Regions from separate parts of the Niveispirillum sp. FG156 genome, predicted to be linked through region 2. Evidence: predicted binding sites of a transcription regulator. Region 2 holds the regulator's gene; the other holds the start of a gene.

Region 1 (4,420 bases), on a different contig from region 2:
GTCCGACCGGTTCGTCGATCTGGTGGAGGAAGGCTATGATCTGGCGGTACGCATCGGGCGGTTGAAGGACAGTTCGCTGGTGGCCCGCCGCTTGTGTCCCGTGCGCGCCGTGATCTGCGCCAGCCCCGAATATCTGAACCGGCGCGGCACACCGCAAAGCCCCGCCGACATCGCCGATCATGATTGCCTGATCTACACCAATGTCCAGAACCCGGACCAATGGACCTTCCGCACGGCACCGGGATCAGAAGAGACGCAGAATGTGCGGCTGAAGGGACGGCTGCGTGCCAATAATGGCGATGCGCTGCGCGAGGCGGCGCTGCATGGCCAGGGGCTGGTGCTGCTGCCCACCTTCATCGTGGGCGATGCGCTGGCGGCGGGGCGGCTGCTCCCCCTGCTGGATGCCTGGCTGCCCGGCCCGCTGGCGGCCCACGCCGTCTATCCCGCCAACCGCCATCTCAGCCCCAAGGTCCGGGCCTTTGTGGATTTTCTGGCGGGCCGGTTCGGGCCTGTCCCCTACTGGGATGCTGCCCTGACGGTGATGAAGGGCGGTTGAGACTGGCGCGCCTGTCACGAATCCGTCATGGCTTTCTGGCATCAAACCCGAACTCGATCCCAGCAGCGGGGGAATGGTTGGACCGGGACAGGGACCACGCCCCAGGCAAGGGGATAGCGGATAAGGCCTGGACCGCCGCACGGCTGTGCCGCACCGTACCGTCGGTGCCGGAACAGACGCGCTGCGGCAGTGTAGCCGAACTGTTCCAGACCGACCCCACCCTGCCCGGCGTGATCGTGGCCGATGCGGGTGGGCGGCCCCTGGCGCTGGCCGACCGGGCGACCTTCCTTCTGCATTTCTCCCAACGTTATGGCCGCGATCTCTATGCCCGCCGCGCCGTCACCCATCTGGCGGACCGGGAACCGCTGCTGGTGCCGCTGGAGACCGGCCTTTCGGCGTTGAATACCCTGATCGCGGAACAGAAGCCCGACGCCCTGCATCGGGGTTTCGTCCTGGTGGATGGCGGTGGCAGGGCCATGGGGCTGGGCCAGGGCATCGACGTCATGCGCCTGACGGCGGAGGAGATGGCCCGCACCCTGGACCGGCTGCGCGCGACACAGCGCGACCTGATCCAGGCGGAAAAGATGGCGGCCCTGGGCGGGCTGGTGGCGGGTGTGGCGCATGAGATCAACACGCCGCTGGGGGTCGCGGTCACGGCAGCGACGGCCTTTGCCCAGGATACCGAACGGTTTGGCGCCGCCTATCGCGACGGGTCCCTGCGCCGCAGCCTGCTGGAGGATTACGTCGCCTCCGCGACGGAGGCGATGGGGTTCGTCCTGGGCAACATCACCCGCGCCGCCGATCTGGTGCAAAGCTTCAAGCAGGTGGCCGTGGACCAGACCACCGATCAGGTCCGCCGCTTCGATCTGGGCGATTATCTGGGGGAGGTGCTGCGCAGCTTGCAGCCGCAATTGCGCCGCGCTCCCCACCGGCTGCTGCCCGATCTGGCCGAAGGGCTGGAAGTGGACAGCACGCCCGGCGCCATCGCGCAGATCGTCACCAATCTGGTGATGAACGCCCTGACCCATGCCTTCACGGGCCGCGACGATGGTGGGACCATCCGGGTCCAGCTGCGCGCGGCTGAGGCACCGGCGGATTGGGTCGAACTGTCAGTAGCCGATAATGGCAGTGGTATCGACGCCACCACCCTGCCCCGCATCTTCGACCCGTTCTTTACAACCAACCGGGATGCAGGCGGCACCGGCCTGGGCCTGCATCTGGTCTATAATCTGGTCACGCAGCGTCTGGGCGGGCGCATCGATGTCGACAGCCGGGTGGGCGACGGCACCTGCTTCACAATCCTGTTCCCCCGGCGCGGATAGGGTTCCCTTGCCATCGCGGGCGGTGGGCATAGTTCAAGATTGTTGACGTGGGCGACCACGAACATATCATGAACAAAATCCCTTCCCCCGACCCGTCCGGACCATGGCCAAATCGCTGAAACAACGTCTCGCCGTCCTGTCCGATGCCGCGAAATATGATGCGTCCTGTGCGTCCAGCGGCACCCAGCGGCGCGATTCGTCGGCCAGCGGCGGGCTGGGATCGACGGAAGGCATGGGCATCTGCCACGCCTATGCACCCGACGGGCGCTGCATCTCGCTGCTGAAGATCCTGCTGACCAATTTCTGCATCTATGACTGCGTCTATTGCGTCAACCGGTCGTCCAGCAATGTGGAGCGGGCGCGGTTCACGGCGGACGAGGTGGTCTGGCTGACCCTGGAATTCTATCGCCGCAACTATATCGAGGGGCTGTTCCTGTCGTCGGGTATCATCCGCTCGTCCGATTACACGATGGAACAACTGGTCCGCGTGGCCAAGGACCTGCGCACGCTCCATAATTTCCGCGGCTATATCCATCTGAAGACCATCCCGGAGGCATCGCCGCAACTGATCGAGGAGGCGGGGCTATATGCCGACCGCCTGTCGATCAATATCGAGCTGCCGACCGATCAGGGCATCGAACAGTTCGCACCGCAGAAGCATCCGGCCCGCATCCGCCGTTCCATGTCCGACCTGTCCGCCAGGATCGAGGCGTCGAAGGAACAAACATTGCGGACCAAGCGGCGCATCCGCTTTGCGCCGGGCGGCCAAAGCACACAGATGATCGTAGGCGTGGATAACACGACCGACGCCACCATCCTGGGCTCGTCCGCCAATCTCTACAGCCGCTTCCGCCTGCGCCGGGTCTATTACTCGGCCTTCAGCCCCATTCCCGATGCGTCCAGCGTCCTGCCCCTGTCGCGCCCGCCGCTGATGCGCGAACACCGGCTGTATCAGGCGGATTGGCTCTACCGATTCTATGGGTTCGACGTGGCGGAGATCACGTCGGTCAGGGAAGATGGCAATCTGGAACTGGATATCGATCCGAAACTGGCCTGGGCGCTCGTCAACCGCGACCGGTTCCCCGTGGATGTCAACCGGGCGGAGAAGGAGATGCTGCTGCGCGTGCCGGGCCTGGGCACGACATCGGTGCCTTCCATCCTGTCGGCCCGGCGGCACAGAAACCTGCGGCTGGAGGATCTGGAACGGCTGGGCGTGGGCGTGCGCAAGGTGCGGCCCTTCATCATGGCGGAGGGCTGGTCCCCCCTGCGCCTGACCGACCGCACCGACCTGCGCGACCTGTTCGCGCCCAAGCCCAAGCAGTTGAGCCTGTTCGGATGATCCGCCTGTGTTTACGCGGGCGCGGTGATCTGGGGGAATGGCGGGATGCGGCCCGCGCTCTGCTACGGGCCGGCATGGGTCCGGGCGATGTGGAATGGCGGGTGCGGGATGCGGGGGCCGACCTGTTCGGCATGGCCGATGATCCCCTGCCCCCGCCCGACCCGTCGCTGCCCGCCCCCACGGTGCCCGCCGCCTTCCTGACCCTGGCCGATGCCGTCATCTGCCATATCGACCCGGCCCGCTTCGCCCTGCTGTACCGTCTGCTTTGGCGGGTGCAGCGGGAACGGGCGCTGCTGTCCAACCCGTCCGATGCGGATGTGGCGCGGGCAGAGACCCTGACCAAGGCCATCCGCCGCGACGCGCACAAGATGAAGGCCTTTGTCCGGTTCAAGGAAATGGGACCGCCGCAGGATGGCCGCCGCCGCTTCGCCGCCTGGTTTGAACCGGACAATTACATCGTGGCCCGCACAGCCGGCTTTTTCCAACGCCGCTTCACCGACATGGATTGGATCATCGCGAGCCCCAAGGGATCAGCCGCCTGGGACGGGCAGCACCTGACACTGTCCGACGAACCGTCGGAAAAGCCCGACCTGATCGATGATACGGACGATCTCTGGCGCACCTATTTCGCCCATATCTTCAACCCGGCCCGGTTGAAGGTGCGGGCCATGCAGTCGGAAATGCCCAAGAAATACTGGAAGAACCTGCCCGAAGCCGACCTGATCCCCGACCTGATCGCCGGGGCCGAGGACCGGATGCGGGAGATGATCGAGCGGGAGGCGACTGAGCCCAAGCCCTTCCATTACCGCCTGCGGGAACGGGATTGACCCTGCTGCCCATACTGGCCCGGCGTGGCGGCGACATGCGCCTTAAACACCCGCTGGAAATGGGCCTGATCGGCAAATCCGGCATCCAGCGCCACATCGACAATGGCTTCCCCCCGCCGCAGCCCCGCCTGCCCCACCCGGACCCGCTGGTTGGTCTGATAGGCGTGCGGGGTCAGGCCGTAACGCGCCTTGAACGCCCGGATCAGATAGGAGGGGGAGAGGCCCGACGCTGCCGCCACCTCCTCCACCCGTAAATCGCGGGTGCAGTGACGGGTGATGTAATCGGCGGCCCGCGCCAGGGCGTCATGGCTTTGCGCCATGGGCAGCCCAGTCCCATCCACACGTTCCGCCAGGAATGAGAAGAAACGGCAGGCCC
Region 2 (4,420 bases):
CAGGAAATGCTGGGCCATGGCGGCCAGCAGGCGGCGGCCCATGCCCATGCCCTGGGCCTGATCGATCAGGTAGAGCGCGTAGAACTCCCCGCCAAAGCCCGGCAGGCCCGTGCGCTGTGGCCCGCAGGAGGAAAAGCCGACGATACGACCCGCGCTGGACGCGACAAAGGTGCTCCGCCCCCGTGGCGGCGCACCGGTCAGCAGCCCACGCCAGCGCTTTTCATGGGTCGCCGTGGAAAGGCCCACCAGATAACGCTCGGGCAACATGCCGGGATAGGTGGATCGCCAGCTCTCGACATGCACATGCGCGATGCCCGGGGCATCGGATATAGTCGCGGGACGGATCAGGCTGGCGGTCATGCCCCCTCCGGATAGGTCATCATGCTCTCTGCCGCACAGACTGTCGGCTGAGAGCAGGTCTTACAATCCCCCAAGGCGTCGCCGCCGTGTGCAGTCACTGGAAAACCGGGCCGTTCCATGCTGCCCCAGAAACGTGGACTTGGCGAGGGTGATTGACAAGTGCCGCCCGCTTGGGCTGGATAGGTCCAAAGAGAGCGAGACATTCATGACAAATCCCATGGAAGACAGGCGCGCCGTCAGCGTCATCGTGACGGGCCGCGTCCAGGGTGTCTGGTACCGCGGCTGGACCGTGGAACAGGCCCGCGCCCGGCAACTGGATGGCTGGGTCCGCAACCGCACCGATGGCAGCGTGGAGGCCCTGTTCGCGGGCCACAGCACCGATGTCGATGCCATGCTGGACGCCTGCTGGAAAGGTCCGCCCAACGCCATCGTCATCAATGTGAAGGTTGCGGAAAGCGCCGATCCCGGCCTAACCGGTTTTGATCAGCGCCCCACGGAATGAAGGGGACGCGCCGCCACCAGGCGGCGCCTAGAACAGTTTTACGCGGACTGGAAACGCCCTACCCTTCGTCATCCCGGCTTGCGCTCATAGGCGCTAAGTTATGGGTTTGATGTATCGAATTGGTTCGCTTTCTTCGTCATCCCGGCGAAAGCCGGGACCCAGCGAGAGCAGCGAGAGCTGCGACATGACTCATATCGGCGCTAACCGCGCCTTGACGCTGGGCCCCGGCTTTCGCCGGGATGACGAAGGGTGGGGATTCAATCTGTACCTGACAGCCCTGTTGGCCCGGTCACTCGGAGTGCAGAGCCCTCCAACCTGACCTACCGCCCACCCAGACAGCCTTTTTCCACCGATTGCGCGGCCAGCTCCTGGAACCGGGACAGATAGCGGCCATCGGATGCCATTGCGGGATCGCGGATCGTATCGGCATTCAGCTGCCGCAGCTCATTATCAATGCGCTGACACGGGCTGGCGCAGGCCGAAAGCAGCACGAGCAAAGGTGCAAGCGGCAGCAGCCGCCAAGGGGACAGGGCCAGGACATGCATGGGGCAGCACCATTCCAGACAGGGACAACAATCCCCAATCTGGACGCGGCACCCGGCGAAACCGGGGCCGGCCCATGACAGGATTAAGGCGCGTAACGCCCGCTCAATACTGACGGATCAGGCCGACCAGACGGCCTTGCACATTCACGCGGTCGGAACCGAAAACGCGGGTTTCGTAACTTGGGTTGGCCGGTTCCAGGGCGATGGAATTTCCCTTGCGGCGCAGGCGCTTCAAGGTCACTTCCTGTTGATCGACCAGGGCCACCACGATGGTGCCATTCTCCGCCGTTTCGCAGCGCTGGATGATGACCGTATCACCATCCAGGATGCCAGCCTCGATCATGCTGTCGCCGGCCACTTCCAGTGCGTAATGGTCACCCGCCGCCAGCATGGAGGCTGGGATATCGATGGTCACCGAATTGTCGCGCATCGCCTCGATCGGCAGGCCGGCGGCAATGCGGCCATAAAGCGGTAGGGCCACCGCTTCGGCATCGTTGCTGGCCTGGCGACCGGGCAGGCTGTTGCGAAAATCGCCCTTGATGACGTTGGGCTTAAAACGTGGCGACACGTCCGCCGTGGCGGGTGTCGGTGCGGATACCGGGGCGGCGGGCGCTGCCTTGGCCTTGGGCATCGGCTTTTCCGGCAGGCGCAGCACCTCCAGCGCGCGGGCGCGGTGGGGCAGACGGCGGATGAACCCGCGTTCCTCCAGACCTGTGATCAGGCGGTGGATGCCGGATTTGGATTTCAGACCCAACGCGTCTTTCATCTCGTCAAAAGAGGGGGAAACCCCGCCCTCGTTCAGGCGTTCATTGATGAAGAACAGCAGTTCCTGTTGCTTGCGCGTCAGCATGACATCCCCTCACCCGCGACGATGACCGCCCATCCGGCACCGTCATTGTGACCGACATCACTATAGAACAATAACGGAACGCCAGGCAATGTTCTATTTTGGTTCGCATCGGCTGCACGTTGCAGGATGTGGATCGGCCAACCCGACTACAACCTGTCGGGATAATTATCCTTTGCTAATAATCACACTATTCCGAATGTTATATAGACACCGCAGATAGTTCGGGATAATAACCATTCCAATGAAAGCGAGACCTTGAAAAGGTCTAATCCTTCGGGCCCTTTATAGATAAATCTCGTTGGGATTGCCGGTTTCGGGCCAAATTTCAGCTATCGCCGTCAATTCGAATTCTCAGAAGCGGGAAAAATCAGAATGTCTTTTTCATTTGGACGCAATGAGACTGCAAAATTCTCTGCTTTACATAAAGCAATCGATATTTCTCAATGCATTATCGAATTTGATCCGACCGGCGTGATATTGGATTCCAACCAAAACTTTCTCGATGCGCTTGGATACTCTCTGGCCGATATCGTTAACAAACACCATCGCATGTTCTTGAAAGTTAGCGATCACCAACAGCAGAGCTACAGGGATTTTTGGGATCACTTGGCGCGCGGGGAATTTCAATCGGGCGTGTTCCGCCGGATTGACCGGCACGGCCGGGATATCTGGATACGTGCGACCTACAACCCTGTTCTGGACCGCGCCGGACGGGTGATCCGGGTGGTGAAGCTGGCCAGTGACATCACTGACGCCGTTCACCGCAACGCCGACATGGCCGGCCAGATTGCCGCCATCAACCGCACCCAGGCCGTGATCGAATTCACGCCGCAGGGTGAGGTCCTGACCGCGAACGAGAATTTCCTGAATGCGCTGGGCTATTCCCTGTCGGAGATCAAGGGCAAGCATCATCGGCAGTTCATGTCGGCGGAGGAACGGGAGACGCCGGACTATCGCCATTTCTGGGAAAAGCTTGCCGCCGGTGAGTTCTTCGGTGGGGAGTTCCGCCGCGTCCGGCGCAATGGCAGCGACATCTGGATTCAGGCCACCTACACCCCCATTCTGGATACCGACGGAAATGTTGCCAAGGTGGTTAAGTTCGCGACCGATATCACCGAACAAAAGCGCCTGAACAGCGACCGGGCCAGCCAGTTGGAGGCCATCGCCAAGAGCCAGGCGGTGATCGAATTCACGCTGGACGGCACCATCGTCAGCGCCAATGAGAATTTCCTGTCGGCGCTGGGTTACCGTGCCGGGGAGATTGAGGGCCGCCACCATTCCCTGTTCATGCCGGAGGGGGAGCGAGACAGCGCCGATTACCGTGCCTTCTGGCAGAAGCTGGCGACGGGCGAGTATCAGGCGGGCGAATTCCGGCGCCGTGCCAGGGATGGCCGGGATGTCTGGATTCAGGCCTCTTACAACCCGATCCTGGGGCTGGATGGCAAGCCCTACAAGGTCGTGAAATATGCCACCGATGTGACGCGGCAGGTGCTGGCCCGCCAGCGCAGCGAATATGTGTGCGGCATGATGGAAAGCGTGGCCGCCGGGGCGGAGGAGATGAACGCCTCCATCCGCGAGATTGCCGACAGCATGCGCAAGTCGCGCGACGAGGCGGAAGCCGCCAATCGGCGCGTTGATGCCGCCGGCACGGTGACCGCGCGCCTGACCAACCTGTCGGACAGCATGGTCGATATCGTGAACCTGATCACCGGCATCACAGGGCAGATCAACCTGCTGGCGCTCAACGCCTCCATCGAGGCGGCGCGCGCCGGGGATGCCGGCAAGGGCTTCGCTGTAGTGGCGCAGGAAGTGAAAAGCCTGGCCACCCAGGCCCGCGCCGCCGCCGATCGCATCGCCGATGATATTGCCGGCCTGCGCGATACCGCCGCTGAGGTCGTCACTACCCTGGGCAGCATCCAGGGTGCCATCGGTCAGGTGAATGACTATGTCGGCTCCATCGCCGTCGCCGTGGAACAGCAGAGTGCGGTTGCCGGCGAAATGTCGGCCAACATGAACCGCGCCGCACAGGAGGCGGCGCGGATCGGGGCGTGATCCGTCACCCGGTCACAGCGCGTCCAGCGGCATCACCTGCACCCGGTCCCCGGCCTTGACCGGCGGGGCATGGGGGGCGCGCAGGATCAGGCAATCGGCCCAGGCCAGACG

The links. The regulator LexA, encoded in region 2, represses DNA repair genes until DNA is damaged. The targets are predictions, from matches to a motif close to ATGTTCTANTTTGGTTC.
Region 1: ACODSP_RS24455 (putative DNA modification/repair radical SAM protein) is a predicted target of LexA. The motif match lies at 1,938-1,954, and genes of this name have one in related genera.

Annotation. Positions count from the first base shown of each region.
Region 1 covers NZ_JBMDKE010000049.1:14,253-18,672, reverse strand. The annotation lists gene ACODSP_RS24465 (LysR family transcriptional regulator) at 1-556, shown strand, start outside; gene ACODSP_RS24460 (sensor histidine kinase) at 634-1,878, shown strand; gene ACODSP_RS24455 (putative DNA modification/repair radical SAM protein) at 1,982-3,217, shown strand; gene ACODSP_RS24450 (TIGR03915 family putative DNA repair protein) at 3,214-4,044, shown strand; gene ACODSP_RS24445 (AraC family ligand binding domain-containing protein) at 4,020-4,420, opposite strand, start outside.
Region 2 covers NZ_JBMDKE010000014.1:41,959-46,378, forward strand. The annotation lists gene ACODSP_RS10750 (GNAT family N-acetyltransferase) at 1-360, opposite strand, end outside; gene ACODSP_RS10755 (acylphosphatase) at 578-862, shown strand; gene ACODSP_RS10760 (hypothetical protein) at 1,183-1,407, opposite strand; gene lexA (transcriptional repressor LexA) at 1,511-2,257, opposite strand; gene ACODSP_RS10770 (methyl-accepting chemotaxis protein) at 2,630-4,309, shown strand; gene ACODSP_RS10775 (molybdopterin molybdotransferase MoeA) at 4,322-4,420, opposite strand, start outside.